DNA from 2 places in the Exiguobacterium sp. K1 genome. Region 2 is predicted to be linked to the other one. Evidence: riboswitches for the same ligand, from Rfam matches in the RefSeq annotation. Region 2 holds a riboswitch; the other holds the start of a gene.

Region 1 (15,635 bases), on a different contig from region 2:
ACGTTCAGCGTACATCGCGCAAAAAGAAGAGTGGAAAAAACTCAAAAACGAAAAAACAGTCACTGCTGACGGACATCATGTCGAGCTTGCAGCAAATATCGGAACACCAAACGATGTTAAAGGTGTCCTTGAGAACGGCGCGGAAGCAGTCGGACTCTACCGGACAGAGTTCCTTTACATGGATGCGGAAACGTTCCCGACGGAAGACGAGCAGTTCACAGCATACAAAACGGTTCTCGAATCGATGGGCGATAAAAAAGTCGTCATCCGGACGCTCGATATCGGTGGCGACAAGGAATTGTCTTACCTCGATCTCCCGCATGAGATGAACCCGTTCCTCGGATACCGCGCGATTCGTCTTTGCCTCGATCAAACGGATCTCTTCCGGACGCAACTCCGTGCCCTTCTCCGGGCGAGCGCGTATGGAAAACTTGCTGTCATGTTCCCAATGATCGCGACACTCGAAGAATTCCGTGCAGCAAAAGCACTTCTTCTCGAAGAAAAAGCAAACCTTCAAGCAGAAGGTGTGACAGTTTCAGAAGACGTTGAAGTCGGTATGATGGTCGAGATTCCTTCAACAGCTGTCATGGCGAAGCAATTCGCAAAAGAAGTCGACTTCTTCTCAGTCGGAACAAACGACTTGATCCAATACACGATGGCTGCTGACCGGATGAATGAGAAAGTTTCATACCTCTATCAACCGTTCAACCCGGCTATCTTGAACCTCTTGAACAACGTCATCACAGAAGCACACAAAGCAGGCAAATGGGTCGGCATGTGTGGTGAGATGGCAGGAGAAGAACTCGCACTTCCAATCCTTCTCGGACTCGGACTCGACGAATTCTCAATGTCAGCTTCTTCAGTCCTTCGCGCACGTAGCCTGATGACTCGCTTGAACAAAGCAGAGTGTGAAGCAATCGTCGAACAAGTACTCGATATGGACACAGCGGAAGATGTCGTTAACTTCCTCAGCACAACGTTCGATATTAAAAAATAATCTTTTCTGACACGTCCCGTTTTGGGGCGTGTTTTTTTGCCGTGTTAACAAAGTCCTCTCTTTTCTTTATACTTCGTGCGGGAAATCGGATTAGTTTACGTCGAAATCATTCTATGCACTCGCTTTCCTCAGGCGAGACACAAGCCAGTTTTCCTGTAGGAGTCTCGTACATCGAATGATTTCGAACAACAAAAAAGGGAAGTGGATTTTGACTTCCACTTCCCTCTCTTCGGTTAATGCTTATCTAAATAGTTTTACCCACACTATAGTTCAACCACACTTTATGCTTGCTTTGTTTTCGGTCGTTCGCCCTGTCCTTCTTTTAACGTCGGGCGTTCATTGCCCATCAGGCAGACAAAGATGACACCGAGTACAGCCGGAATCAATGCCCACAGATAGACCGACGAAATCGATTCGGCAAGTGACGATTTGATTGCATTTGCTACTTCCGGCGGCATTTTCGCAAGGGCTGAAGCCGTCGGGAATTGTCCGCCGTCCGGTGCGTTTCCACCCGGTAACTGTTCACTGATCGTCGATGAGAAGGTCCGCGATTGGACGATTCCAAGGACCGTTACACCGAGCGTCATGCCGATCGTCCGGAACGTCGATCCCATTGATGTGGCTGCACCACGTCGTTGCATCTCAATCCCGTTGATACTTGCCAGGTTGAGTAACGAGAAGCTGAAGCCGACACCAAATCCTAAAATGATCATATAGATTGTGATGGCGGTGCGCGATGTTTCAAGCGACATCGTACTTAAGAGATACACTCCTAACAAGAAGAAGACCGCTGAGACAAGCATGACATTCCGGAATCCGTATTTATTCGGTAATCGTCCGCCGAGCTGGGCAGAGACGACGGATGCAATCAGCATCGGCATCAAGATCAGACCCGAGTTGGTCGCACTGCCCCCGAAGACACCTTGGACAAAAATCGGAATGAAGACACTGGCAGAGATGAAGACAAAACCGTAAAAGAAGGCTACGCCTTGTGTCGCAGCAAACAGTTGCCGTCTAAATAAACTGAACGTGATGACAGGATCCGCTGCCCGGCGTTCGATGAACCCGAAGACGATGAAGGCAACAATCGCCCCGCCAAATAAACCAAGAATTTGCGGTGAGTTCCACGCATAATCTTTTCCGCCCATTTCAAGGGCCAGCAAAAACAAAACAAGTCCTGCCACTAACGTCACAGCACCGGCATAATCGATTTTTTGCGTCCGGTGAATCGGTGACTCCTTGTAAAACAAAGAAACAAGGGCAAGCGCCAATAATCCGAGGGGAATATTGATGTAAAAGACCCAACGCCAGTTGATGGCATCTGTTAAGACGGCACCCAGCAACGGACCAAAAATACTTGAAATTCCGAAGACGGCCCCGAACAAACCACTGACTTTCCCACGTTTTTCAGGCGGGAAAATATCAAAGATGATGGTAAAGGCAATCGGCATTAACGCTCCGCCACCCAAACCTTGAATCGCACGATACACGGAAAGTTCAACAATCGAGTCTGCCATTCCACACAGGATACTCCCTGTGATGAACAGCAACATGCCGAATAAGAAGAATCGCTTCCGCCCGTACATATCACTTAACTTACCAAAGATCGGCATCCCCGCTACAGTCGCAATCATGTAGGCCGATGTGACCCACGCATATTGGTCGAAGCCGTTTAATTCGCTGACAATCGTCGGCATCGCTGTCGCAACAATCGTATTATCCATTGCTGCCACTAAAATCCCGATCAGTAATCCTAACACGACATAACGTGTTTTTGTCGAAGTCGTAGCCATCGACTCACCTCTTTCTTATCAAAAAATAGCTAATCTTCATAATAGCTTATTCATTGTATCATCATATGTGCAAAATCTCATCGTTGAATGTTCACGGAATACAAAAAAAAACACGACTCCAAAATCGGAGTCGTGTTCAGCATCCACTTCTTATTTAATGTCATACGAAATCTTTTCACCCGCTTCAACGGTTTTACCAACATCAACGGAGACTTTCCGGTCGCCGCTGTTCGTGACGATGATTGGTGTGAGCAATGATGGAACCAGTGGTCGGATTTGTTCCAGATCGACGTTCAATAACGGTGAACCTGGTTCGACCCGGTCGCCGGCTTTCGCCAACGCTTCAAATCCTTTTCCTTCGAGCGATACTGTATCAATACCGATATGAATCAGGATTTCATCCCCGTTATCGGCCAAAATACCAATCGCGTGTTTCGTTGGGAAGAACGTCGTGATTTCACCGGAAACAGGAGAAACGACATATCCTTCTGTCGGTTCGATGGCATAACCGTCACCCATCATCCGTCCGGAGAAGACTTGATCGGGTACATCATCAAGGGAACGAATCACACCGCTGAGTGGCGAGACATATCCTTCGCTCGGGACATAGGCACCATCTGTTCCGGCTAATCCGGACCGGTCATCTGTCCGGTTGTCCGTCCGTGCTTCCGCGCCTGTCGGAACCTGCGGAATCGGATCGGCTTCCGGTTTGGCTGGTGGTTGGTAATTCGGATCGTTCATGATTTCTGCCATCTCCGTTTTAATACCGTCCGATTTCGGACCGAAGATAGCCTGAACGTTGTCCCCGACTTCGAGGACACCGGCAGCACCCAACTGTTTTAAGCGCTCTTTATTGACACCGGATTTATCATTGACGGTAATCCGAAGCCGTGTGATACAGGCATCCAAATGTTTGATATTTGAAGGTCCGCCAAATGCCTGGAGAATTTCATACGGCAATTCACCGGCTGTCGCACCGGCTGTCGCCGCACCTTCCTGAATCGCTTCACGTCCCGGAATCTTCAAATCAAATTTCTTGATGACGAAACGGAAACCGAAGTAATAGATGACGGCAAAGACGAGACCGACCGGAATAACGAGCCACCAGGAGGTCCGGTTCGGCAGAATACCGAACAGCGTATAGTCGATCAATCCTCCGGAGAAGGTCATCCCGATCTTGACGTTTAAGATGTCCATGATCATGAATGACAATCCTGCAAATACTGCATGGACTGCAAACAGCAACGGGGCAACGAATACGAACGAGAACTCAACCGGTTCCGTAATCCCTGTCAGGAATGAAGTCAGGGCAGCTGAGAAGTATAATCCTTCAACTGCTTTCCGGCGATCTTTCGCAACCGTATGGTACATCGCAAGACAGGCAGCCGGAAGTCCGAACATCATGAACGGATATTTCCCGGTCATATACGTTCCGGCTGTAAACGGGACACCATCCTTTAACTGGGCGAAGAAGATCCGCTGATCCCCGTTGACAAGATTGCCCGCTTTATCGGTGTATTCACCGAATTGGAACCAAAAACTTGAATACCAGATATGGTGGAGACCAAATGGAATGAGGGAACGTTCGACTAATCCAAAGATGAAGGCAGATAACGTTTCGTTTGATTCGATGATGGTTTTTGAGAACGTATTGATCCCTGTTCCGATCGGCGGCCAAATATAGGACAGGGCAAAACCAGCGACTAAACTGAATAGCGCTGTAGCAATCGGTACAAATCGTTTACCGGCAAAGAATCCAAGGAAATCCGGAAGTTTAATCTTAAAGAATTTATTATAGCTGTACGCCGCAATCAACCCGGCGATAATCCCTCCGAACACCCCCATTTGCAGGGTCGGAATTCCTAAAACGGTCGCATACGATAAATCACTCGATTTTTGTGCTTCTGTAATCTTTTCAGGCGTAATCTGTAAAAATGAACTGATAACTTTGTTCATGATCAAGAATCCGACGATTGCGGCCAGTCCTGCGACCCCTTCACCGTTCGCAAGACCAATCGCAACCCCGACGGCAAACAGTAATCCTAAGTTGGCAAAGATGATATCCCCTGCATCCTGCATGACCCGCCAAATGACGACCAGTGCGTCATTTTCGAGAAACGGAAGATACTGCGTCAGATTCGGGTTTTGAAACGCCGTACCAAACGCCAGGAGCAACCCCGCTGCCGGTAGGATTGCGACCGGTAACATCAAAGCTTTACCGATCCGTTGCAATACACCGAACACATTTTTCCACATCAGTGATTTCCCTCCTTTTTTTGACCAAACTACTTACTTCATACCCTTAATGTTTCTTGCGCAAAACTATTTGTCTGATGTTTCTTTCCACAAAAAAAGAGCCTTCCCAAATTGGGAAAGCTCTTTTAAATATTAGACTGACTTTTCTTGTTTACGTGAGTTGATGACGGCTTGAATCTCAGATTTAATGTTATCTGATTTTGGTCCGTAGATGGCTTGAACGTTGTTACCAACTTCAAGTACTCCAGCCGCACCTAATTTTTTCAATTCGTTTTTATCAACTTTTGATTTATCAAGAACTTCAACACGAAGACGTGTGATACATGCGTCAAGGTGTTTGATGTTTGATTCAGAACCGAGTGCATCAAGGATACCAGCTGCGAGTTCAGAACCTTGTGCCATTGATGTCTCTTGTACTTCGTCTTCACGACCTGGTGTTTTCAAGTTGAACTTGCGGATTGCGAAACGGAATCCGACGTAGTAAACAACTGCAAGAACAAGACCGACGACGATAACGAGCCACCACTGCGTGCGTCCTGGAAGGACACCGAAGAGAAGGAAGTCAATCAATCCACCTGAGAATGTCATACCGATTTTAACGTTCAACAATTGCATTGTCATGAACGAAAGACCTGCGAAGACTGCGTGAACTGCGAACAAGATCGGAGCAACGAACAAGAATGCGAATTCGATTGGCTCTGTGATACCTGTCAAGAAAGCTGTAAGTGCTGCTGATCCAAGAAGACCACCAACGACTGCGCGACGCTCTGGGCGTGCTTCATGGTACATAGCAAGTGCTGCTGCAGGAAGACCGAACATCATGAACGGGAATTTACCAGTCATGAATGTACCAGCTGTCAATGCAACGTTATCTTTCAACTGAGCGAAGAAGATCGCTTGGTCACCGTGAACAACTGTGCCGGCTTTGTTCGTGTAAGAACCGAACTCGAACCAGAATGGTGCGTAGAAGATATGGTGAAGACCAAATGGAATCAATGAACGTTCAATGAGACCAAAGACGAATGCTGCAAGAGTCGGGTTTTTCTCCATCATGAAGTGGGAGAATGTGTTCAATCCGTCTTGAGCGAACGGCCAAACGAAAACAAGTACAAGACCTGCGAATAATGAAACAACTGCTGTAACGATTGGAACAAAACGTTTTCCTGCGAAGAATCCGAGGAACTGCGGCAATTCGAGATTATGATACTTCCCGTAGGCCCAGGCTGCGATTAAACCGATGATGATACCACCGAAAACTCCTGTTTGAAGTGTCGGGATACCGAGTACGTTAGCGTACCCTTGTCCGTTAGCGACCATTTCTGGTGTAACGCCGAGCCAAACGCTCATTGTTTTGTTCATGATCAGGAATCCGACGATGGCTGCAAGTCCGGCTGCGCCGTCCCCTGCTAATCCGATCGCGACACCGACCGCGAATAAGAGTGCTAAGTTACCGAAGATGATATCCCCGGCTGCTTCCATCAATTTTGCAACCTTGATGACTGCATCATTTTTTAAGAACTCGAGTTTTGACGTCAAGTTCGGATTTTGCATCGCGTTACCGAATCCAAGTAAGATCCCGGCAGCAGGCAAAATCGCAACAGGAAGCATCAACGCTTTACCAACACGTTGAAGAACAGCGAAAATCTGTTTGAACATGTGTGTTTCCTCCTTTTGATGTACGAGCTAAGAATAAGGAATAATACCAATGACAGGTCGAAAAAAGTCAGACATCTGACCGATTTTTACAGAAAAAAATCAGGCACGAGCGGATTGTAGACAAAATACACTTATCCCGTAAAAATAACGGAAATAAATTATCTTGCCCGACATCCCACTCATGCCTGATCGTATCAGTAACACGTAGTCCGTGCGGTCATTTACCTAAATCGTACTGCACTAAGCGTTGCAGATGCATCGTAAGATACGTCGCTTCACCGCGCGGTACCGCTTTCTTCAACTGACGTTCCATGATGGACATCAGCTCCCAAGCAGTATCATAGCACAGCGGATATTCTTCGCGCAATAGCTTTTCTACTTTTTCTGGCGCCTCTAGGTACTCCCCATTGGAAACCCTTTCAATCGCTGAACGCAAGTGCCGGATTAAACGCTTGTAATCCAGTGATTTCCGGTCGATTTTAATCTGTAATCGTTGTTCAATATGACTGGCAATCAATCCGACCAATTGATGATGCCGGTTCACTTCGAGGACATCTTTGAAGTTCGTCGCCGAGTGAATATGAAGGGCGATAAATCCTGTTTCGGCCGGAGGTAAATAAAAGTTCATCTCGGCACTGATGAATTCGACGATTTCTTCAGCGAGCGCATACTCTTCCGGATATAAGGCTTCCGTTTCCGCAAGAAACGGATTTGTGACTTCCATTCCCTGTTCGAGCCGCTTGAACGTAAACGTCAAATGGTCCGTCAGTCCGATATGAATGTGCTCGTCGACCCGTTTTCCGAATCGCGTTTCGATCATTGAAACGATCTCATTCATCAAAGCGATGAAGTTTTCATCCAGATGTCCGACAAGCGCCTTGTACTGCGCTTGCTCGTCTTTATCTTTTAACGTATACACTTTTTCCAATTTATCAAGATCCGTTAGTTGATCGCCTGGCTTCCGACCGAAGCCAATCCCTTTTGCGAGGATAATGACTTCCTGGTTGGCACCAGTCGAACAAATGACGACATTATTATTTAAGACTTTGATAACGTGGTACATTTGTTTATCCATTCGCTCTCAACCCTATCTGCTCTTACACATTTTTTTAAAGACACTGATTTTATTATAACGTGTTTTCACATACTAAAAAAGCCTACTCACTCAAGTAGACTTTAAAACATTTGGTAACCGCTCTTACGCAGGAAGCGAATTGACATTCCGGCGATGATGATTCCGGCAAGACCGGCAACGAACATCGTGATATCCGCCGTCTGCAGACCCATGATGCGTTCCCCGAGTTTCGGGATCGCTTCACGCGCATTCGTGAAGTAATCCAGTGTCGACTGATTATCAATCATCATGATGATGATAATCGGATACAGGACAAGCATGATCCACGTACTGCGTAACAACATGTTTAAGATAAAACCGATACTAAAGAACATGACGAGATATAGAACACTCCCGATCACGGCTTGAATGATATGCATAATGTTCCCCCTTTGAATCTCTTTTAGTATAACCGACAAAAAAGGCAAATGCACGAGTGTACATTTGCCTAAAACGTGAACTTAGAATTTACCTTTTTTGATGGCAAGACCAATCTTTTTAAGCTCAAGGAAATGTTTGTTGTCGATGACTTTTTTCATGAACGATGCGTTACGGCCGTAAATCTTCTTACCGAAGACCATTCCGATTCCATCTTTATGACCAAGTGAAGCGACAGTTCCTTTGTTTTCGTATGTGAATGTCGATGTTTGACGTCCACCGATGAGTGCAGCAATGTTTTCAGCCACTTTATGTGCCTGTTGTGTTGCGATTTGTGCTGTCGGCGGGTATGGGCGGTTTGAAGCCGGATCCATAACAGCTGAACAGTCACCGATCATGAAGACATTTTCATGTCCAGGAACGCGGAGGTCTTCTTGAACGACAACACGGTTACGCATTGCTTCAAAACCAGACGCTGCAACAACAGGGTTACCGCTGACGCCACCAGTCCAGATGATTGTGTTCGCTTCGATTGTTTCTGTTGTATCCCCTTGGAGCGGTCCGAATGTAACGCTGCCCGGTCCACATTCCTTGATGCCGTTACCGAGTTTAAACTCGATGCCTTGGCGCTCAAGCCATTTGTGTGCGTAGTTTACGAGATCTGCATCGAATCCAGGAAGAACAGTCGGTGCAGCTTCGATGTTGACGACACGAACGAGTTCGCGCGGGATGTCATATTGTTTGCACAGTTCAGGAATCCGGTTGACGAGCTCACCCATGAACTCGATACCCGTGAACCCAGCGCCACCGACGACAATCGTCAAGAGTGAACGGTTTGTTGAACCTGTCGTTTTGTACTCTGCGAATGAGTAGTCGATGTGCTCTTTGATTTTACGGACACTGTTCAATGAACTGATTGTTAGAGCGTTCTCTTTCAATCCTTTGATGCCGAATGTTTCAGGAACTCCGCCGAGTGCCACGACGACATAATCGTAAGGGACTGTTCCACCGTCGACGAGTTTCACCGTGTTGCTTGCTGTATCGACTTTTTCGACGATTCCTTTAACAAGCTTGACGCGTGAAGGGTTGATGACATCGTTGATATAGATACGTGCTTGTTCAGCAGACATCGTACCTGCTGCTGGTTCATGTAGCCACGTTGTTTGGTAATGGTAATCGTGTTTGTTGATTAATGTGATGTTGGCTTGGTCGACGCCAAGTTTCTTTTGAAGGTTGACTGCTGTGATCAATCCACCGTAGCCGGCTCCAAGAATAACAATGTTTGGTGTGTTCATGTTCTGATACCCCTTACGCATAATAGTTTTGTTGTGATTTTCTTCACATTCAATTGCAGATAAATGCTCAAAAACTTTGTTCAAATAATGTTCACACGTCTATACGTTTATTGAACCATTTTCTATCATAGATTGCAAAGGGAAATTATGCAAACCCAAAAAAATGTGAGATGTCCCGTACTTGCAACATCGAACCCTACTTCCTATATAATAGAGGTATCCAATTTTAGGAGGGACTCAGATGCACCAACCATATGATGTCACGATTATCGGGGGCGGTCCGGTCGGGCTGTTCACCGCGTTTTATTCAGGCATGCGTCAAATGAAGACGAAAGTCATTGAAAGTCTGCCGCAACTCGGCGGACAGCTGGCGACGCTCTACCCTGAAAAATATATATACGATATTGCCGGCTTCCCGAAAGTCAAAGCCCAGGACCTGGTCGACCGTCTGCTGGAACAGGCAAATGAATTTGATCCGACGTATGTGCTCGGCGAAACCGTTCTTGCATACGAACGCCTGGATGATGGACTGATCCGTCTCGTCACGAACAAGGGTGAACATTATACGAAAACCGTCATCCTGACAGCCGGGAACGGTTCATTTGCTGCCCGTCCCCTCGGTGTCGCGGACGCAGAACGATTTGAAGGCAGTAACTTACACTACTTCGTCAACGAGATGGACCGCTTCAAAGATCGCCAGGTCGTCCTGCTCGGCGGCGGTGATTCCGCAGTCGACTGGTCGCTGATGCTCGAGCCAATCGCGAAATCCGTCACACTCGTTCACCGACGCGATAAATTCCGCGCCCATGAGCATACGGTCGAATTGTTGCATAACTCGTCTGTCAATGTCATGACACCTTATACCCTTGAATCCGTCACCGGAGAAGACAGTATCGAGACGCTGACATTCAAACATGCCGAAACGGATGAAGTGATTGTCGTCGGTGCCGATGATGTCGTCTGTAACTTTGGTTTCGTCTCATCACTCGGACCGCTTAAAGAGTGGGAGGTCGAATTCGAACGGAATTCCATCCGTGTCAACTCGAAGATGGAAACTGCGATTCCCGGCGTATTTGCCTGCGGCGACATCGCGACGTATGACGGTCGTGTCAAATTGATCGCGACCGGTTTCGGAGAAGCACCGATTGCCGTCAACCAGGCGAAGTTGCTTGTTGATCCATCAGCCCGCCATCCGCAACACTCAACCAGTCTGTTCGAAAAAGTGAAAAATCATTAAGTGATCACGAACAACAGCGTCCCTTCGATTTCGGAAATCGAAGGGACGCTGTTTTTTGGGCTTATGCGTTGGATACGGGATCGAGTGTAATTCGGTACGTCCACTCACTCAGCTGTTTCCCACCCCGCTCGATGGTTTTTTCGGAAACGAGTCGTCCGCCGAAACGTTCGTAAAAATGACGGGACGGGTTATCTGCCAGCACACTTACCATGCAAGACGAGAAGCCTTTCCGCCTGAGATCTTCCAACACGTGATCAAACAACCGTTTACCGGTTCGTTGCCCCTGATGGCTTTTCAACAGATAGAGCGCGTACAGCTCTCCCTCCGTCGCATCATTTTCCCTGTTTGGTCCGCCGTTCGCAAAACCGACGATTTCGTTTGTCTGATCAAGTGCCACGAAAACCGGACCTTCGGCAAGACTGTTCCGCCAACCCGGTTCCCGCTTCTCCGCAGATAACTGATCGAGATATGCATCCGGAATAATCGTCCGATATGTTTCCCGCCAAGATGCGACATGAATCCGGGCAATCGCAGCAGCGTCTTCCATGTCGGCTCGTCGAATCGTTAAAAATCCGGTATTCATAGTGGAATGATAAATCGCCGGACCCGTGTTCCATCTTCTTTGATGTAAGATTCGATTTCTTGACCACCGTTTGTCAAAATGACACGACCGGATGCGGTGTTATCCGCACTACAGGTGATCAAGACGGAGGCAAGTCCCCGCTTTCGCGCAAATTCAAGCGCTTGCCGTAATCCTTCCGTCGCATACCCCTTATTGCGCGCACTCGGTCGAATGCCATAACCGATATGCCCTCCGACTTGTTGCAATTGATCGTTTAGATCATGCCGGAAATTGACTGCACCGACAATCGTTTCCCCGTCATACAACCAATACGTCGAGTGGGTCACCCAGTTCGTCGGGGCCACCCGTTCCTCTTGTTCCTGTTCTTCCAAAAAATCCTCCAACGGCAGAAACGTTTTACTGACGACACTCGGAACGATGCTTTCACCGGATTCTTGCCACTCTGATACATAATCAAGGTATTCCGGTTCCAAGTGCAGCGATGGTTTAATTAAGGTAATCATTTGTGGTTCCGGACCTCCTCTTCAATCAAACGATCAAGCCAGTCATCAACATGTTGGAAGATATATCCTGCTTGTTTGGCTGCCGTCGTATCCATATAGAAATCGTGATCCGGTGCAAGCGGTGACGGCTCTTCGCCTGTCGTCTCAAACCGTGATGTCGTTCCTGCCACGTGATCAATCTTATCCATTAAGTCCTGAATCGATAATACGCCGTCACTCGCGGCATTAATTGGTCCTGTCATCGTCGAACGGCCGCACCACTCGAGGAAAGCTGCAGCTTCATAACTCGAGATATATCCCATCTTCGCATACAGATTTTCAGCGATGACCGGTTGATCGGCTAGTGCCCGTTTGACATGAAAGATCAGCCGCTCCGTGTAATCATCCGGTCCGAGGACAACCGGGAAACGAACGGCAATGACCGGGAAAGTCGCCCGTTGGAAGAAATAACTTTCCGCCTGACGTTTTCCTTCGCCGTAATCATGTTCTTTTTCGAGATCATATTTCCCGGGAAACGGATTATAGGACCGCTCGGAAATGTTTGTCCCGCCCTGCTCATAGACCGACATCGTCGACGTCAGAATGTAACGCCCGACTTTCCCTTCGAAGGCATCGACCGCAAGCTTCGCCTGATACGGATTAAAACAAATATTGTCATAGATGATATCCCAGTTTTGACTTCCAAGATCCTTCATTGTACTGCTTGATGTCCGGTCCCCTTTAAAAAATGTCAAGCCCTTCGCGACAGGCGGCGTATGTTCCCCACGCGTGACAATCGTCACATCATCCCCCGATTCCGCGAGCCGTAATGCCAACCGTCGACCAAAGTAGCGTGTTCCACCGAAAATCAGTACCTTTCGCATCGATAGTCCTCCCTCATCATAGCGTGCTAACGTTCCTGTTAGTCCTTCTCCATCTCTATTGAAAAGTCCTGTCAATCGCTCGTGAAAACAAAAAAATCGCAGACGGCAATCGTCTGCGATACAAGTCATTTCATTAACAGCCGCCCGGTGTGCCGGCATTCGTCGCCGTTCGGAACGACGTCCCGCAACCGCATGTCGCGATTGCATTTGGATTCGTAATCGTGAATCCGCCTCCGAGCATGGATTGTTTATAATCTACTTCCAGTCCTTTAACGACCGGATAATCTTTTTGATCAACGATGACTTTGACTCCGTGTTGCTCAAAGGTCAAGTCCGTCTCTTTTTCACTGTCAAACCCCATGCCGTAGGAGAGACCACTGCATCCGCCGCCTTGGACGAGCATGCGCAGATTTTGTTCATCGTCCGGCGCCTGCAACATCATTTCTTTGACTTGCAGTGCGGCCGCTTCTGTTAAATGAATCATGTCATCACCTTCCCTTTTTTATTAGTATACGCAATTTTAAGGGGAATCGAAACCTAGTTGCTTGAAACAATCTTGAATTCGTTGTATAAATAAGTTGTATTAAAAAAAATTAAATCGTTCCATCTTCAGGGCAGGGTGAAATTCCCGACCGGCGGTAAACAGGCGATTCGCCTGAAGCCCGCGAGCGAATAGGGCGCTATTTGCTGATTCTGTGTAACTCAGGAGCCGACAGTATAGTCTGGATGGGAGAAGATGGCGGCATGTTTCTTTCTTGAACCGATTTTGCAAAAATCGTTCAGGCTTAGTTTACTGCGGACTTCTCCCCCATCGAACACTTCGATGGGGGTTTATTTTGAACGCAGACATGCCAATACTTCATCGAGAGGAACGAGCAAAAGGAGATTATACTCGTATGAAACGCACACAAAAAATGGTCACATTATCGATGTTAGGTTCAATTTCATTTGTTCTTATGCTACTGAATTTTCCGCTTCCGTTTTTACCGAACTATTTGAAGATCGACTTCAGTGATGTTCCTGCTTTGATCGCCGCAATCATGTTCTCACCTGTTGCCGGCGTCATCGTCGAAGCACTCAAAAACGTCCTGTACTACATCTTCCGCGGAAGTGGTGTTCCGGTCGGTGAGCTTGCCAACTTCGCAGCTGGCGTTGCCTTCATTCTTCCGGTCAGTTGGTTCTATCATAAAAAGAAATCGACAAAAGGTCTCGCAACCGGTCTTGTCGCAGGTACGATCACGATGGCACTCGGTCTTGCCATCCTCAACTATATCTTGATTCTTCCAGCGTACGCTTGGTTCTTCGGTATGGACTACATGCTTGACCCTGCCGTCAAGTGGACGACGATTACAGCCGGTATCTTACCGTTTAACATCATCAAGGCGATGTTCATCTCAGCACTCTTCATCCCGCTGTTCCTGAAACTAAAACCTTGGATGACACGTCGTCAACAAACTGTCTAAGTCCGAAGCCGCGCCCGCTGACAGACACAAATCCCCGGTCTCTTGTGAGACACGGGGATTTTTTTAGAGCTCGTTTTCTTCGATTTTCTGATAAATCTTTTCAAGCAGTTCTTCCGGTGTCTCCCCGACAACAGTTTCTCCATCGACGAGACAAAAATGGTCAAGCGAACAAATCCCGCAATAACCGAGGCAACCATATTCGACGACATCGACATTCGGGTCCCGTTCGAGCTGTTGCATGACGACCTGAGTCCCTGTCGCTAAGTTACTGATACAAAATTCAATAATCGGATTCACTTTTTTTCCTCCTTCAGGCAGGAATTATCTTTCCTCATGTCGTATTATACAAGGTCAGACTGATTTAGGGGAACTAAGGGGGATTTTAAGTTATGAAGCAACTGGTTGTTTTAGGTGGCGGATATGGTGGCATGCGGATTTGTGAACGATTCAAGGATGAAGATGTCGCTGTGACGCTCGTCGATCGTTTACCGTACCACGCGTTAAAAACAGAGTATTATGCACTTGCTGCCGGAACATTGTCGGACCGGGATGTCCGGATCGCGTTTCCGGAAGGGGAACATCTCTCATATAAGTATGGACATGTCGTAAAGATTTCACCAGAGACGAACTCCGTTCATCTGCAAGACGGAACGGAATTGTTTTATGATGATTTGATCATCGCCTTAGGTTGTGAAGATAAATACCATAACATACCGGGGGCACAAGAGTTTACTTACAGCATCCAGACACTCGAAGAGTCACGGAAAACACAACAGGCGATTTGCGGACTTTCACCCGGTGCGATCGTTTCCATCGTCGGAGCCGGATTATCCGGAGTCGAGCTCGCGAGTGAACTGCACGAAAGCCGGAAAGATTTGAAAATTCGCCTATTCGACCGGGGACCGTCCGTTCTGTCCTTCCTCTCGGATAAAGTGTCGACCTACGTCCAGGAATGGTTCGAGGAGCATGACGTCGAAGTCATCAATAACTCGAACGTCACCTTCGTCACGGCGGATGATGTTCAAAACGGGGATGACGCCTATCCATCGAACTTAACGATTTGGACAGCGGGTACGCAACCGGTTAAAGTCGTCCGTGATCTTGGTTTTGAAGCTGACAGCGGCGGACGGATCAAGCTGACGGAACACCACCACGTGCCGGAACATGAAAATGTGTTCGTCATCGGGGATTGTGCCAGTCTCCCGTATGCGCCAAGCGGTCAGCTTGCCGAGCATCAGGCCGATCAGGTCGTCGATGTCCTGCAGGCAAAATGGGCCGGCAAAAAATTACCGAAACTGCCGGAAATCAAATTGCGCGGTATGCTCGGATCACTCGGAAAGTCAGACGGCTTCGGCATCGTCATGGGGAAACAGGCGTTGACAGGGAAAGTTCCACGTCTTCTGAAGTCCGGTGTGCTCTGGAAACATAAAAAAATTAAATAAGAAAAACGGCGCCGGTCATTCCGGGGCCGTTTTTTCAAGTCTTCTGTCAATTGCC
Region 2 (15,635 bases):
ATCATGATCAGCCCCGTGTCGTCAGCCGGTTCGGTGACGATACCGTCTACCGGATCGAAAGTGCGAAGATGCTCGCGACGACGTTGCACGGTTTGCAAGGAACACCGTACATCTATCAGGGCGAGGAAATCGGTACACCGAATCCGGACTTCACGGACCTGACCGATTACCGGGATGTCGAGACACTGAACGCGTATACCGAAAAAGCGGCGCTTGGGGAAACGGAAGCAGACATTTTGGCAGCCATCCGTCAGAAATCCCGCGATAATGCCCGGACACCAATGCAGTGGGATGCTTCACCACACGCCGGTTTCTCGACGGCGACACCGTGGATTCCGGTTCCTGAAAACCATACCTCGATCAATGTCGAAGCGGCCCTCGCCGACCCGGACTCGGTCTTCTATCATTACAAAAAGCTGATTCAACTACGCAAACAATATGACGTCTTGACGAACGGAAGTTACCGGCTTCTGACACCTGACGATCTCTCACTTTGGGCGTACGAACGGACGACCGACGACGAACAAGTTCTCGTCCTGTCTAACTTTTACGGCACGGACCGTCCGTTCACGTTACCGGACGAGTGGCTCGATCATCAGGTATTGATTCAGAACTATCCGGATGTTTCAGAGAAATCCGGACAGCTTGTCTTACGACCATACGAATCCGTCATGCTGTACCGGACGGTTTGAACATACAAAACCCCGCACTCTCCAACTGAGAATGCGGGGTTTTGTTTAGATGAAGTGATCTCTAGGACACCCGCCGGTTAGCTTGCTCCCGTTTCAGCTGTTCCCGGAACAGCCTTGTTTCCGCAATGACGACACCGGACAGACCAATCAAACCGATCAAGTTCGGAATGGCCATCAGTCCGTTGAAAACATCGGAAATCGCCCAGACCATATTCAAGTTCGTCGTCATCGCCCCAAGTCCCGCGACGAGAACAAACAGAACCCGGTACGGTAAAATCGACTTTTGACCAAACAGGTAATAGATCGATTTTTCTCCGTAGTAGGACCATCCGAGGACGGTCGAGAAGGCGAACATGACAAGACCAATCGTCACGATATACTTCCCGGCCGGTCCAAGGAAGACTTCAAAGCTGGCGGTCGTCAATTCGACCCCTTCGAGCTTTTTATCGAGCTGGCCACCCATGACAAGCGTCAATCCGGTCATCGAACAGACGACAAGTGTATCAAGGAAAACCTGTGTCATCGAGACGAGTGCCTGCCGTCCCGGGAAATCCGTTTTCGCAGCAGCGGCGGCAATCGGTGCAGAACCGAGACCTGCTTCATTCGAGAAGACTCCGCGCGCGACCCCGTAACGAATCGCGGCACCAATGGCACCACCCGTAATCGCTTCGTTCGAGAACGTACTGCTGAAAATCGTCGCGAGTGCTCCCGGAATCAGATCAAAGTTCATGACCATGATGAGGAGTCCGCTTCCGACATAAAAGAAAATCATGAACGGTACAAAGTAACTGACGACTCTCCCGATTGATTTGACCCCACCGAGAATGACAACCCCCGTCGCCACCATCAGGACAATCCCCGTTACATACAACGGCACGTCAAACGTCGATTTCATTGCGAGTGCAACAGAGTTCGTCTGCACACCGTTTCCGATTCCGAAAGCGGCGAGCGATGCAAACGCAGCAAACAACACACCGAGCCATTTTTGTTTTAATCCCCGCTCGAGATAGTACATCGGCCCCCCGGCCATCTGTCCCTTCTCATCGACAACACGGTACTTGACGGCGAGAATCGCCTCGGCATACTTCGTCGCCATCCCGAACAACCCGGACAACCACATCCAGACAATCGCGCCCGGTCCCCCGAGGACGACGGCTGTCGCAACTCCGACGATGTTTCCCGTACCGACCGTCGCTGCCAGTGCCGTCATTAAAGCTTGAAAATGACTGATATCCCCTTCCGACGTATCGTCCTGATGTTTCGTGAATGCCAGTTTCAAGGCATACGGAAGTTTGATGATCTGAATGAATCCAAGTCGTATCGTCAAGTAAATCCCCGTACCGACCAAAAAGATAAGCAACGGTGGACCCCAGACGAAATCCGATACCGTGCTAATCCATTCACTGAACGATGTTCCCATTCCAATCCCCTCCTTCGATTTGCTATGCACTTTTCTATCTTTTCAGAATTTACAGATAACTGTCAATGATTAATTTTTTGCGCAGACGATTGTCCCCTTATATTCTTATATTTTTTTATTGCTCATTAAAAAGCAATCATCCGTCCGGAGTAATCCCGGAGACGATTGCTTCTTTAGGTAAATCAGCTTTTTTATTGATTACCGTTCGGCAATTCCTGTGCATTTTTAGCTTCTTTCGGCAACTCAATCGACTGGATCTCATTAAATTTCGAGAATACGGATTCGTTTTTCATCGTAAATTCTGTTCCTTCTTGAATCTCAAACGCCATTTCCATATCCAGTGTTTTTGGATAATACGTTTTGGCATCATACGTCATCGAGTATTCCATCTTTTTATAATCGACTTGATCCATGACATCTTTCATCTGCGCGAGTTGTCCCGACTGTTCGAGCGAATCCTTCATGAATGCTTTTAGTTGATCGCCCTTTAGATCAACATCAATTTGATAGACATCGCCCTCTTTTTTCATCGTCCAATTATCTTTATATTTTTTAAGCAGCTTCAGACTTTGTTCAGTTGAGGCTGATGTCTCCATGTTTTTCAACATATCCCCTAGTTCTGCCGTATCTTGAACTAACCATTGCCCAGCTTGTGATATATACATTTTGTCATCGACTAAATACAATTCTGTGTCTACGTCAGTGCCATCTTCCGCATTTTTCATCGTCATTTTCTGATGCATCGTCATTGGTTTTTGGATAATGTCTGCCGAAACCTTCTGACTCATCGGCATTCCGCCAATTTCAGACGTCATGTCACTGTCCATATGAAACGACTTGATGTTCTCTTGGGCACTGGATGCTTTTTTCAGCAACTCCGTATTCGAAAGCTGTTTCGATCCGTTCTCTCCTTGACCATCTTCTATCGTCTGGTCATTACACCCTGCCAGCCCAATTGTTGCCGTGAGGAGACCGACTGTCATCCACCTTGTCTTCTTCATCGTCATTCCTCCTTGAAATTGATTATCTTTCTTTACGAGCTGTCACTGAAAAATGTTTCAAAACCATTTCTTATCTTATTACCGTTCTGACTGTTTTTTACTCATCGACCTTCCTGTCCGACGTAAAGTTTTCTGTTTGATTCTTAACAAAACTTTACATCCCTCAAATGTTCGTTTTACACTCTACCGCTAAAGTTAGTCCTGTAGATCTGATCCGATACTAAACTATTTATTTATTTTCCTGAAGGAGGAACAATCCATGAAGTTAAAACGAATCATTCCCATTCTTGCCTTGTCGACCCTTTCCTTAAGTACGATGGTCTCGATGAACGACGCTGAGGCTAAGACGAAACATGCAAAATCACCGGAAATCCGGAATGTCATCTTCCTGATCGGGGACGGGATGGGTGTCTCGTATACGTCAGCCCACCGGTACTTAAAAAATGATCCTTCGACGCCGGTCGCGGAAAAAACGGCATTTGATCAATATCTCGTCGGACAACAGATGACCTATCCGGAAGACCCGGAGCAAAACATCACGGATTCCGCATCCGCCGCGACGGCGATGTCGTCCGGTGTCAAAACATATAATGCCGCGATTGCCGTCGACAATGATAAATCAGAGGTCAAGACGGTCCTTGAAGCAGCGAAAGAACGCGGAAAATCGACGGGACTTGTTGCGACATCCGAAATTACACACGCGACACCGGCTTCATTCGGCGCGCACGATGAGAACCGGAAAAACATGAATGCGATTGCGGACGACTACTTCAAGGAGCGGGTCAACGGTAAACATAAGATCGACGTCCTGCTCGGAGGCGGGAAATCAAACTTCGTCCGTCCGGATACCGATTTGACGAAAGCGTTTAAGAAAGACGGTTACAGCTACGTCACGAATCTGGATCAAATGCAGGCGGATAAAAACAAACAGGTCCTCGGTCTGTTTGCGGACGGTGGTCTGCCGAAACGCATCGACCGGGAATCATCCGTTCCGTCACTCGAACAGATGACGAATTCCGCCATCAAACGACTTGATTCAAACAAAAAAGGCTTCTTCCTGATGGTGGAAGGAAGTCAAATCGACTGGGCCGGTCATGACAATGACATCGTCGGTGCCATGAGCGAGATGGAAGACTTCGAACGTGCCTTCAAAGCGGCAATCGCCTTTGCCAAAAAAGACAAGCACACGCTTGTCGTGGCGACGGCCGACCATTCGACCGGCGGTTACTCGATTGGAGCGGATGGTATCTATAACTGGTTCGCCGAGCCGATCAAGGCGGCGAAGAAGACACCGGACTTCATGGCAGCAAAAATCATCGAAGGTGCCGATGTCAAAAAAACGTTGACGACCTATATCGATCAAAAGAAACTTGCCTTGACGGAAGACGAAATCGAGTCCGTTACACGTGCTGCGGAATCGAAGAAACTGCTTGATGTCGATAATGCAATCGAAGCCATTTTCAATGAACGTTCGCACACCGGTTGGACGACATGCGGACATACGGGTGAAGACGTTCCTGTCTATGCGTTTGGTCCAGCGAAAGAACGGTTTGCCGGACAAGTCGATAATACGGATCATGCCAAAATCATCTTCGATTTACTGAAGTCGAAGAAATAAGGAGACTTTCCATGAAACAGATACTTGCTGCCTTGATGCTCGGGACGATTCTTTCGGGTTGCGGCACTATGCCAGACACCGTCCAAGAGAAGTCGTCAGAAAAGTCGGCCCCGAAACAGGAGACACCGGTATCGATCGAGAAGTCTGCCGCATATGTTCCGAACCCGCAACTGCCGGATGACCGGAAACTGACGAAAGTCGATGCATCGGTTACCGACGCTAAAGGCGAATTGACGTTAAAACAGTTTGTCCGCCCAGGCATTACACGCACGATCGGACCGATCACGATGAAAGTCGAAGAAGTGAAAGTGTTCCATGCCCGGCCGAGTTACGGGATGATTGATTTCTTCCACGGCTTCACCCATGACGAATCCTTTGATCTCGTCAAGACGCGTGTGACGATCACGAACGGAGGCGCCGAGCCGGTTACGTTTAACCCGGTCGCTCACTTTAAGCTCGATGCGACAACCGAGAAGACACTGCAGGACGATGTCTACCTCGAGTCGCTTGCTGCGACATACGCTCCCGGCGAGACACGACGCGGAAACTTCGGCTTCATCATCGAACAACCGCTCACATCAGTCGAGTTGTTGACGAGTGATGTCCTCAGCGCGAAACGTGATGTCCTTGGAAAAGGTTCGTCCCTTTCTTTGCGCTTATAATGCTAAAAGACCAAAAGACGATCCCTTCCTGTTTTACCGGAAAGGATCGTCTTCTTTTTTAGTAAAGAGCCGGGATTTGTTCTGCCGGCATCGGCCGGCCAAAGTAATACCCTTGCATCCGCGAGCATTCCAACCGGTTCAGGACGTTGACCTGTTCAAGTGTCTCGACACCTTCGGCGATGACTTCAAGATGAAGCGACTTCGCTAAGTGAATGATGGACGAAATCATCGAGTAACCGGTCGTTGCCGGCTGGATTTTTTCGACGAACTCACGCGGAATCTTTAGTGTGTCGATCGGGAAATCCGCCAACCGCGATAAGGACGAGTAACCGGTTCCGAAATCATCAATCGAAATCGTGAAGCCGAGGTCCTTCAGACGATTCATCGTCAAGACGGTCTCTTCGATGTCTTCAGCGGCTGAGACTTCCGTGATTTCAAGATCAATCCGGGTCGGATCGACTTTTGTTTCTTCGACCAGCCGAATCAACGTCAGGACGAACGTCGGATGATGAAACTGTTGCATCGAAACATTGAGTCCGACTTTTAAGTTCAGACCGTCATCCTGCCACTGTTTTGCCTGTAAAAATCCTTCGCGTAACACCCATTCCCCGAGCCGGATAATCATGCCGGCTTCTTCCGCCATCGGAATAAAATCGTTTGGTGTAATCATTCCGAGTTCCGGATGATTCCAGCGGATCAGTCCTTCAACGCCGACCATCTTGTACGTGACCGTATCGACTTGCGGCTGATAATGTAAAATCAACTGATTGGTTTCAATAGCAATCGGCAGCTCCGACTCGAGTCGCAAGCGGTAGGACGCTTTTTCGGCAATATCTTCAAAGAAGATAATAGATTTGCCGCCACCCGTTTTCGCCTGATACATCGCAAGATCGGCCTGCTTCAATAACGTCACGACATGTTTTCCCGACGTCCGCCGGCAGCTGACCGCTCCAATACTCGGATTGGAAATCAATTCGATTCCTTCAATCGCATATGTTCGTTTTAAATCATCCAGCAGACGAGCCGTACGGCATCTCGCCTGATCATCCGACGTGACATTCCGCAGGATGACAGTAAACTCGTCTCCTCCTTGCCGGGCAACGAGATCGTCCGGTTCGACGGCTTCTTGGAGGCGTTTTGCCACTTGAATCAGTAACTGATCCCCGACATGGTGACCAAACGAATCATTGACGAGTTTAAAGTCGTCGAGATCAATGAAACAGAGGACGATCGTCTCATCGGCTTGTTCCGTTTCAATTAAATGGTGTAATACTTCTTCAAAGTACGTCCGGTTGATGGCACCGGTCAAATGATCATAATAGGCAAGCCGGCGAATCTTTAATTCATTTTCCCTAATTGTCGTGATATCCTGACCAATCCCGTACATTCCGACGAACCGGTCCCGGACGCGAATCGGAATGTTGGTTACGTTCAGCAACACATCCGGACCGCCGGATTTTTGGAAAACAGTTTCAAATTGCTGTGCTGTCGCCTTGTCTGTCGACGTCTGTTGCCATGTCGTGAACTGACGATACGTTTTACCGACTAACTCTTCCGCATGCTGCTCCGTTAATTTTTCAAAAGACGGATTCGCGCTCTCAATCCGTCCTTTCAGATCAAGGGAATAGACGGCATCCGGATGGTACGTGAACAACGACTTGTAGCGTTCTTCACTGACTTCCAGCTCATCCGCCTTTTCATGAATTTCCTGAATCAGTTCCTGGTGACTTAAAATCATTAGAATCTGGCGGACTAAAATCAGAAGAATCGTGACAGCACAACCAATCATCAACCCGTTTAAGGCTTCGTCCCGACGCGCATAGAAGGCCATCGTCAAAAACAGCAGAATAACCAGTAAATATGGTAAAAATAACTTTCCGACCTGCACTTTTATCCGTTGTTTCGACTGTCTGTCTTCTTTTGAATCTACCGGACTAACGATATGCCCCGAGACACCGACCATCAGTAATCCGAGGATAAATAACGGGTCAATTAACCGGATCGCACTGTCTCCACTGACCGTCGTCATATAGACAAATAACGTGTCCGCCCCAACCTGAAGTAACAGTCCGGCAAATAGAAACTGAAACATGCGCCGCCGTTCGTACCACTCTTTTTTCTCGAACAGATAATAAATACTGATCATACAAAATAACAAAACGATGTCGCACAACGGATAAGCAAAAGCTAAAATCACTTCGGCGTGTGATGTAAACGGTGTATCAAATAACGGCCGGATCAAGAAATACCAACTATAGGTGACCGCTACCGTCATGACGATGGCAATATCAAAAATGAAGCTGAGCAACCGATTTTTCGTAACGTGCCGGTGAATTAAGTGCAAGAACGCTACTAAAAAGAAGACCGACTGGAGAACATAAAATATGTCGGACACTCCGGGAAACGGCACCTCAACTTTTAAGATGTTTTCATAGGTCAACCAGATGATTTCCGCAATCAGATAGCTGCCGATTCCAAAGGCCAGGTACAGAAAAAACCGCCCTTCCTGCTGATTCGGATTCCGTTGCGCCCGAACCAGCAGGATGGTCGCGAACAGACAGCCGAAAATCGAGAATAAGTTACTTCCCCAAGACACCCATTCTGATTGCTGATTAAAAACAAGGAGCCAAATATAATATCCCGCAATGAATCCGACGATTCCAGGCAGATAATACGATTTATTCACGCCACCCATGGATCGTTTCCTCCCTTTGCGAACAGTCTTTCTCTTTTGATTAGGGATGATGTCAGCGAAGTCCTGCGCCATCAAGAAAAAAGAGACCTGTTCCGTGAAGAAACAGGTCTCAAGACTCAGTTATCTCATTAAATGGTGCGCAGTAAGTTGGCCATTTCAATCGCAGAAACCGCCGCTTCATATCCTTTGTTACCGGCTTTTGTTCCCGCCCGTTCGACAGCCTGCTCGATCGAATCCGTCGTCAGAACACCAAAGATAATCGGCACGCCTGTTTCCCGTGAGGCGCCGGCGACCCCTTTCGCGACTTCGTTGCAGACATAATCATAATGCGAAGTGGCTCCGCGGATGACGGCCCCGAGTGTGATGACAGCGTCATAGTTCCCGCTTTTCGCAAGCTTTTCCGCGACGAGTGGAATCTCGAACGCTCCCGGTACCCACGCCGTGTCGACAGCGTCCGCCGCGACGCCATGGCGACGGAACGCATCGTTCGCTCCACCGACTAATTTTGATGTGATCAATTCATTGAATCGTGCTGCGACGATCGCGACGCGCAGTCCTTCACCTGTTAAAAATCCTTCGAATACCATGTTAGTTTCCTCCTTGGATGTCGAGCAAATGCCCGAGTTTCGTTTGTTTCGTCTGCAGATACTGTTTGTTTTCCGGAATCGGCGCAATTTCAAGCGGAACCCGTTCAAGCACTGTGATCCCTTCGTTTTCGAGCGTCTGCTGTTTTTCAGGATTATTTGTCATCAGACGGATTTTCGTGACTCCCAAATCGTGCAACATAGCGGCGGCAACGGAATAATCGCGTAAGTCTGTCGCATAGCCGAGCGCATGATTTGCTTCGACCGTATCGAGCCCCTGTTCCTGCAACTCATAGGCTTTCAGTTTTGCCATCAAACCGATCCCGCGTCCTTCCTGCCGCAAGTAAAGAACGGCTCCGCCTTCCTGACCAATCCGTTCCAGTGCCGCGTCGAGTTGCGGACCGCAATCACACCGTTTCGAACCGAAGACATCTCCCGTCAGACACTCGGAATGCAGCCGAACGAGCATCCCGTCTTCCGTCTCTCCTGATAAAACGGTCACATGCTCTTTTTGATCGGGCGTCGTATAACCGAGCATCCGGAATGCGCCATGCACCGCCGGAAGCAGGACGTCCGCTTCCCGTCGGACCGGACGTTCAAGATAGGCAACAAGCGCATCAATCGTAATCATCTTCAATCCATGGACTTCTTTATACGTCAGCAAATCATCCACACGGGCCATCGTTCCGTCCTCGAGAATAATTTCGCAAATGACGGCTGCTTCAGCACTTCCCGCAAGCCGTGCCAAATCGACACCGGCTTCCGTATGACCGCGTCGTTCGCGAACGCCGCCCTCTTTTGCAATCAAAGGGAAGATATGACCGGGACGTTTGAATTGTTTAGGCCCGTCCGTCAGCATCCGTTGAATCGTCAAAGCACGTTCCGCGGCACTGATGCCGGTCTTCGCGTCTTCATGATCAATGCTGATCGTAAATGCCGTCCCGTGCGGATCGGTATTGACATCCGTCATCGGGTTCAGCTCAAGGCGTGCTGCAAGTTGCGGGCTGACCGGAACACAGACAAGTCCTTTCCCGTACGTGATCATGAAGTTGATCTGTTCCGGTGTCGCATGTTCCGCGAGGAGAATCAGATCTCCTTCATTTTCCCGATTTTCATCATCACAGACGATGATCGGACGTCCGTGTTTTAAGTCTTCCACCGCTTCTTCTACAAGATCAAATCCGTTCATCCTGCTCCGCCTCCTAAAAATGCCGACCAATCCGTCTTTTGTTCCTGCTGCGTAAAGTGATACAGATGTTTTGCCATTAAATCACACTCGATATTGACGAGCGATCCGCTTTGCAACCGGTCGAACGTCGTCACCTGCCGCGAATGCGGAATCAACGAGATGGTCAGACTGTTTGTCTCGATGTGCTGAATCGTCAGGCTCGTTCCGTTAATCGCAATCGAACCTTTCGGAATACAATACTTACGCCAGTCACCGGTCTCAAACCGGTATTCCATCGCTTCACCGTCCGGGCGCCGGCTTAAGAACCGAGCCGTTCCATCGATATGTCCGCTGACGAAATGACCGCCAAACCGGCCGTCTGCCGGCATCGCCCGTTCGAGTTGAACCGGTGTGCCGACCCGTAAGGTCTGAAGAGACGTCGCCCGAATCGTTTCGTGCACGGCGTCCGCCGTAAAGCCCGTCTCCGTCATCGCCGTGACCGTCAAACAAATCCCGTCAACCGCGATACTGTCACCGATTTTCGTTCCTTCGAGTACATGCCGCGCTTCAATTTCAAGCGCCAGACCATTCGGTCGCGGAACTTTTCGTTTGAGCGTTCCGACTTCTTCAATCAATCCTGTGAACATGATCCGTCTCCTTTCCGCGCGTAGCGCAGGTGGACATCCTGTCCGATTGGTGCGACAGCCGTTAAATCAAACCGGTCTTCAATTTCGACAGCACTTGCTAATCCCGGCATTCCCTTTAGAACGGATGGCGCTTGATAGACCTCAAGACGGTCGACAAGGTCGGCTTCTAAAAACGCCGACTGAATCGTCGGTCCGCCTTCGATCAATACACTGCGAATGCCTTGTCCATAGAGCGTCTCTAAAATCTGCTCTGGCGTCGCATACGTGCCGACGAGAACCGTGACGTTCGATTGAGCGGAGACACGCGGTTGTTCCGTCAGCCAGTATGTCGTATTGAGGCCGTCGCGGAAAATTTGGGCCGTTTCCGGCAAACGTCCGCGCCGGTCGACGACGATCCGGATCGGTTCCGGTCCTGCTTCCGTCCGTAATGTCAACGCGGGATCATCGACCAATACCGTCTCACTTCCGACGAGAATGGCATCGTGTGTCGCCCGCAGCTCGCGTCCAACTTCTCGTGCTGCAACTGACGTGATAAAGCGTTGTTCACCTGTCGTGACGATTCCGTTTAAACTTTGTGCGACTTTAACGGTGACGTTAGGGCGGTTACGCTTGAGACTTTGCCAAAACGGTGTATAAAAGCGAACGGCTTCGTCTTCGAGCAGTCCAACTTCGACCGTCAGTCCCGCGTCGCGCAGGCGCTTGATGCCTTGTCCGGCGACGATCGCATGACGGTCTTCGGTCGCGACGAACACCCGCTTGATGCCGGCAGCTAAAATCGCTTCCGTACAGGGTGGTGTCTTGCCGTGATGGTTACACGGCTCGAGCGTCACGTAGAGATCGGCACCACGCGCCGCCTCTCCTGCCATGTTTAACGCTTCGACTTCCGCATGCGGTCCACCCGCAAACCGGTGGGCGCCGAAGCCAAGCACTTTTCCATGTTTCGTAATGACACAACCGACACTCGGATTCGGACTGGTTTGTCCGTTTAACATCCGTGCCAATTGCATCGCCTGATGCATTCGATTATTCATATTTTCGCTCCTTTCAAAAAAAAAGACGCCGCTGCATTTGCAGGGCGTCATGATTGAAGGGTCACGAAAGAAACGTCTTGTTTTCTGTTAAAAGCATACAGAAATAGACCTTTTTCCGAACAGATTTTTTCAGAAAATGGTTTCAAGCACATTTTTTCGTTCTTCTCCCATCCGGACTTTACCGTCGGCCCTGGAATCACACCAAGTCAGCCATAGTGCGTACACTATGGGTCGCGGGCTCGTCGATTTAAAAATCGCATCACCGCCGGTTGGGATTTTCACCCTACCCCGAAGAACTGGTTATTCAGTTGTACAGGTCAAGACTAGCACAGGTTATTTTAAAATACAAAAAAGAATTTGTATTCTTTTTCGCGAGGCCGGAAAAAAAGTATGGATTCCCCGACCTGTCATCATGAAAAGATCCGGTGGGGAAGTCCATACTTCTATCTGTTCCGGTTACGCCAAGTATCCGTTTTTCCGGTCGTGAAACTCCTGTTTGACCGTGCCAAGCAACGAATCATCCGTCAGCAGACGTAATCCCGTCCGCGCCAGAATTTTGGCTCCCGTAATCAAGGCTTCGTCGCCCTGTTCCGATTTTGCCGCCTCCCGGAAACTTTCGGTATGGGCCACTAAATCATCGGCTCCGATCTTGATGTACGGATGGATCGTCGGCAGGACTTGACTGATATTTCCGGCATCGGTCGAACCGAGTCCCGGCCGTTCGTCCGTCTTGACGTCTTCACCAAGTGCCGTCGCTTCTTCCCGGAAAATCTCGTCAAACGTCCGGTTGAACAGGAGGTTATCGACCTCATTTTGGAAGGCAATGACCTCAAGCGTCGCTCCGGTCGCAAGGGCCGCCCCTTCGGCAACCGCTTTGACTTTCTTCGTCACCGCGTTCAGCCGTTCGCGTGTCGTCGCCCGGATAAAGAAGCGGGCCTTCGCGTACTCGGGAATGATGTTCGGCGCATCTCCGCCATCCGTAATGATGCCGTGAATCCGGATATCACTCGGCAACTGTTGCCGTAACGCGTTGATCCCGTTAAACAATTGAATGACGGCGTCAAGCGCATTGATCCCTTCTTCCGGTGAAGCCGCCGCGTGTGCCGGTTTGCCGGTGAAGGCAAAATCGAGCGGATCGACGGCAAGCGACGAACCGGTGATCCGGGTCTGTCCGGATGGATGAACCATCAAAGCCGCGTCAATCCCTGTCAGCAGATTATGTTTGACGAAACTGCCTTTCGCACTTCCGTTTGGTCCGCCTTCTTCCGCCGGTGTCCCGAGGACGACGACACTTCCTCCGACTTCATCGATGACCTTGCTGAGCGCGATCGCTGCCGCGACACTCGTCGTGCCGATGATGTTGTGCCCGCAGGCATGACCAATCCCCGGTAACGCGTCATATTCAGCGAGAAAAGCGATGGTCGCTCCCGGTTTATCCGAGACTTTCCGGGCGAGGAATGCCGTCTCATGTCCCGCGACACCAAGTTCGACTGTAAATCCTTCCGCCGTCAGCCGTTCCGCATGATGACGTGACGCAAAATATTCTTCATTTCCAATCTCGGGTGTCGCATGAATCCGGTGGCTTGTCTCGAGGTACGACTCGCGTTTTTGTTCAATATCCTGTTCAATCGTTTGTGTCAGGTTTTCCCGTATCGTCTGAATCGTCATTTGGGTCACGCTCCTTTTGGTTTTTGGTTATTCTCCGATATCGCTGAGAGGGACGAACGTTGGGATCGTGCTGCCTTTGTACTCTTTTTTGATGAAGGCGGCGACGTCATCCTGCTGGTACAGCGAGGCGATTTTCTTGAGCGTCTTTTTGTCTTTGTCTTCCGTCCGGGTCGCGATGATGTTGATGTATGGTTTTGCCGTCTCGTTTTCATGGAGAATCGAGTCCTTGATCGGGTTGAAGCCGGCATCGACGGCAATTCCGTTATTGATGATCGAGGCCGAGACATCCGGCAGCACGCGTGGTGTCTGACCGGCCACGACCGGGACAATCTTCAGTTTTTTCGGATTCTCGACGATTTTATCAACGGAGCCGTTACCGTCAAAGTCGTCCGGCAATTTAATCAAGCCGGCTTCCTGCAACAGCAGCAATGCCCGACCCATGTTCGTCGCTTCGTTCGGAACGGCAATCTTTCCGCCGACCGGAATGTCTTTGACGTCTTTGACCTTATCCGAATAAATCCCCATCGGCGCGATGACCGTCGTCGCAATCGGCGACAGTTTTAACTTATGTTCTTTTTTGAAGGCGTTAAAGTAAGAGACGGTCTGGAACGAGTTCGCATCAATCTCCCCTTCCGCCAGGGCGAGGTTCGGCTGGACGTAGTCGGAGAACTTGACGAGTTCAATCGTGATGCCCTCTTTCTTCGCTTTTTTCGCGACGTATTCCCAGACTTGTGTATCAGAACCGCTGACTCCGAGCTTGACTGTCTTTTGATCTTCTTCTCCGGAAGCGGCACATCCCGCAAACAATACCGTCGTTAATGCTGCACCAATCGCTAAACCTTTTTTCATCATCCATCTCTCCCTTTTTTCTCTCTTTTTTTAGTGTCTCCGAATTTTTCGTGCCAACAGATTGCCTGTCGTCTGTAGTCCTTGAACCAAGATGACGAGAATTCCGACCGTGATGATCATGACCGTCGTATCAAACCGTTGGTAACCGTAGGTAATCGCCAAGTCACCAAGTCCGCCGCCGCCGATCGCCCCGGCCATCGCTGACGCGCCGATCAAACCGATCGTCGCAATCGTCAGGTTCAGAACAAGCGAGCTGAGAGCTTCCGGCAACAGAAAACGGAAAATCGTCTGCAACGGTGTTGCCCCCATCGCTTCCGCCGCCTCGAGGACACCGGTATCGACTTCAAGCAATGAACTTTCAATCAGGCGGGCAATGTACGGTGCCGCATAAAAGACGAGCGGGACGATTGCCGCCTGCGTTCCGATCGACGAGCCGACAATCAAACGTGTCAGCGGAATGATTGCCACGAGCAGAATGATGAACGGAACGGACCGGAAGATGTTGACGATGCCGCTTAAGACATTGAAGAACGGAATTTGTTCGAGCAACGCTCCTTTGCGTGTCACGACAAGCAGAATCCCGAGTGGTAAACCAATCAATGTCGAGAAGAGTAATGACAGTCCGACCATCGTCAACGTCTGCAGAAAAGCAGTCCAGATGTCCGTGTAATTAACTAGCATCTGCGAGCACCTCCTCGACGATGACATCCGATTGATCGATATATTGTAGTGCCCGCTTGATTTCTGCCGCATCGCCAATCAGTTCAACGAGCAGACTGCCGAACGGGATGTTTTGCAGTTCCGTGATGCTGCCGTGCAGGATGTTGAGATCGACATCAAAGCGTTTCGCGACCTGCGATAAGAGCGGTTGTCCCGTCCCTGCCCCGAGGAAGTTGATTTTGTAGATGTGATGGCCGGCATCCCGTTGGTCGATGACTTTTTGAACCGAGGCCGGAATCTCATCCTGCATGACAGAGCGGACGAAGTTTTTCGCCGTCGCCGTCTGCGGATTTGAGAAGACGTCGAACACGGTCCCCGATTCAATCAGCTGACCGGCTTCGATGACGGCGACCCGGTCACAAATCTCGCGGATGACCCCCATCTCATGGGTAATCAGTAAAATTGTGATGCCGTATTCCTGATTGATTTGCTTCAGCAGACGCAGTATGTGTTGGGTCGTCTGCGGATCGAGGGCGGAAGTCGCTTCGTCACACAACAGGACCGACGGCTGGGTGGCGAGTGCCCGGGCGATGCCGACCCGTTGTTTCTGCCCGCCCGATAACTGATCCGGATAATGATCGGCTTTATCTGCCAGGTCGACGAACTCGAGCAGTTCCGTGACCCGCCGCTGGACCTCATCTTTTTTGACACCTTTTAAGACAAGGGGTTTTGCGACATTCGCAAACACTGTATTCGAATCCAGCAGGTTGAAGTGCTGAAAGATCATCCCGATGTGTTGCTTCGCTTCCCGTAATTGCTTCGCCGACAGTGTCGTCAAATCTTGTCCATCGACCGTCACACTGCCGGATGTCGGCCGTTCAAGCAGGTTGACGCAACGTAATAAGGAACTTTTCCCGGCTCCGCTGAAACCGATGACGCC

The links. Region 2 has a riboswitch for FMN ahead of ribD (bifunctional diaminohydroxyphosphoribosylaminopyrimidine deaminase/5-amino-6-(5-phosphoribosylamino)uracil reductase RibD). Riboswitches for the same ligand answer to the same signal wherever they lie in the genome.
Region 1: another riboswitch for FMN. It lies ahead of N7U64_RS00025 (ECF transporter S component); the one in region 2 lies ahead of ribD (bifunctional diaminohydroxyphosphoribosylaminopyrimidine deaminase/5-amino-6-(5-phosphoribosylamino)uracil reductase RibD).

What each region holds. Positions count from the first base shown of each region.
Region 1 covers NZ_JAOTIT010000001.1:631-16,265, reverse strand. The annotation lists gene ptsP (phosphoenolpyruvate--protein phosphotransferase) at 1-997, shown strand, start outside; gene N7U64_RS00080 (MDR family MFS transporter) at 1,279-2,790, opposite strand; gene ptsG (glucose-specific PTS transporter subunit IIBC) at 2,941-5,046, opposite strand; gene ptsG (glucose-specific PTS transporter subunit IIBC) at 5,179-6,702, opposite strand; gene glcT (glucose PTS transporter transcription antiterminator GlcT) at 6,920-7,777, opposite strand; gene N7U64_RS00060 (YuiB family protein) at 7,879-8,196, opposite strand; gene N7U64_RS00055 (NAD(P)/FAD-dependent oxidoreductase) at 8,278-9,489, opposite strand; gene N7U64_RS00050 (NAD(P)/FAD-dependent oxidoreductase) at 9,731-10,726, shown strand; gene N7U64_RS00045 (GNAT family N-acetyltransferase) at 10,788-11,309, opposite strand; gene N7U64_RS00040 (GNAT family N-acetyltransferase) at 11,306-11,812, opposite strand; gene N7U64_RS00035 (NAD-dependent epimerase/dehydratase family protein) at 11,809-12,675, opposite strand; gene N7U64_RS00030 (HesB/IscA family protein) at 12,809-13,159, opposite strand; FMN riboswitch at 13,277-13,417, shown strand; gene N7U64_RS00025 (ECF transporter S component) at 13,572-14,138, shown strand; gene N7U64_RS00020 (YuzB family protein) at 14,202-14,435, opposite strand; gene N7U64_RS00015 (NAD(P)/FAD-dependent oxidoreductase) at 14,528-15,580, shown strand; gene N7U64_RS00010 (DUF1462 family protein) at 15,596-15,635, opposite strand, start outside.
Region 2 covers NZ_JAOTIT010000002.1:365,342-380,976, forward strand. The annotation lists gene treC (alpha,alpha-phosphotrehalase) at 1-692, shown strand, start outside; gene N7U64_RS07120 (sodium:alanine symporter family protein) at 754-2,112, opposite strand; gene N7U64_RS07125 (DUF6612 family protein) at 2,304-3,113, opposite strand; gene N7U64_RS07130 (alkaline phosphatase) at 3,373-4,731, shown strand; gene N7U64_RS07135 (DUF4352 domain-containing protein) at 4,743-5,393, shown strand; gene N7U64_RS07140 (EAL domain-containing protein) at 5,452-8,088, opposite strand; gene ribE (6,7-dimethyl-8-ribityllumazine synthase) at 8,217-8,675, opposite strand; gene ribB (3,4-dihydroxy-2-butanone-4-phosphate synthase) at 8,677-9,861, opposite strand; gene ribE (riboflavin synthase) at 9,858-10,487, opposite strand; gene ribD (bifunctional diaminohydroxyphosphoribosylaminopyrimidine deaminase/5-amino-6-(5-phosphoribosylamino)uracil reductase RibD) at 10,472-11,518, opposite strand; FMN riboswitch at 11,674-11,818, opposite strand; gene N7U64_RS07165 (M20 family metallopeptidase) at 11,975-13,186, opposite strand; gene N7U64_RS07170 (MetQ/NlpA family ABC transporter substrate-binding protein) at 13,214-14,035, opposite strand; gene N7U64_RS07175 (methionine ABC transporter permease) at 14,066-14,716, opposite strand; gene N7U64_RS07180 (methionine ABC transporter ATP-binding protein) at 14,706-15,635, opposite strand, start outside.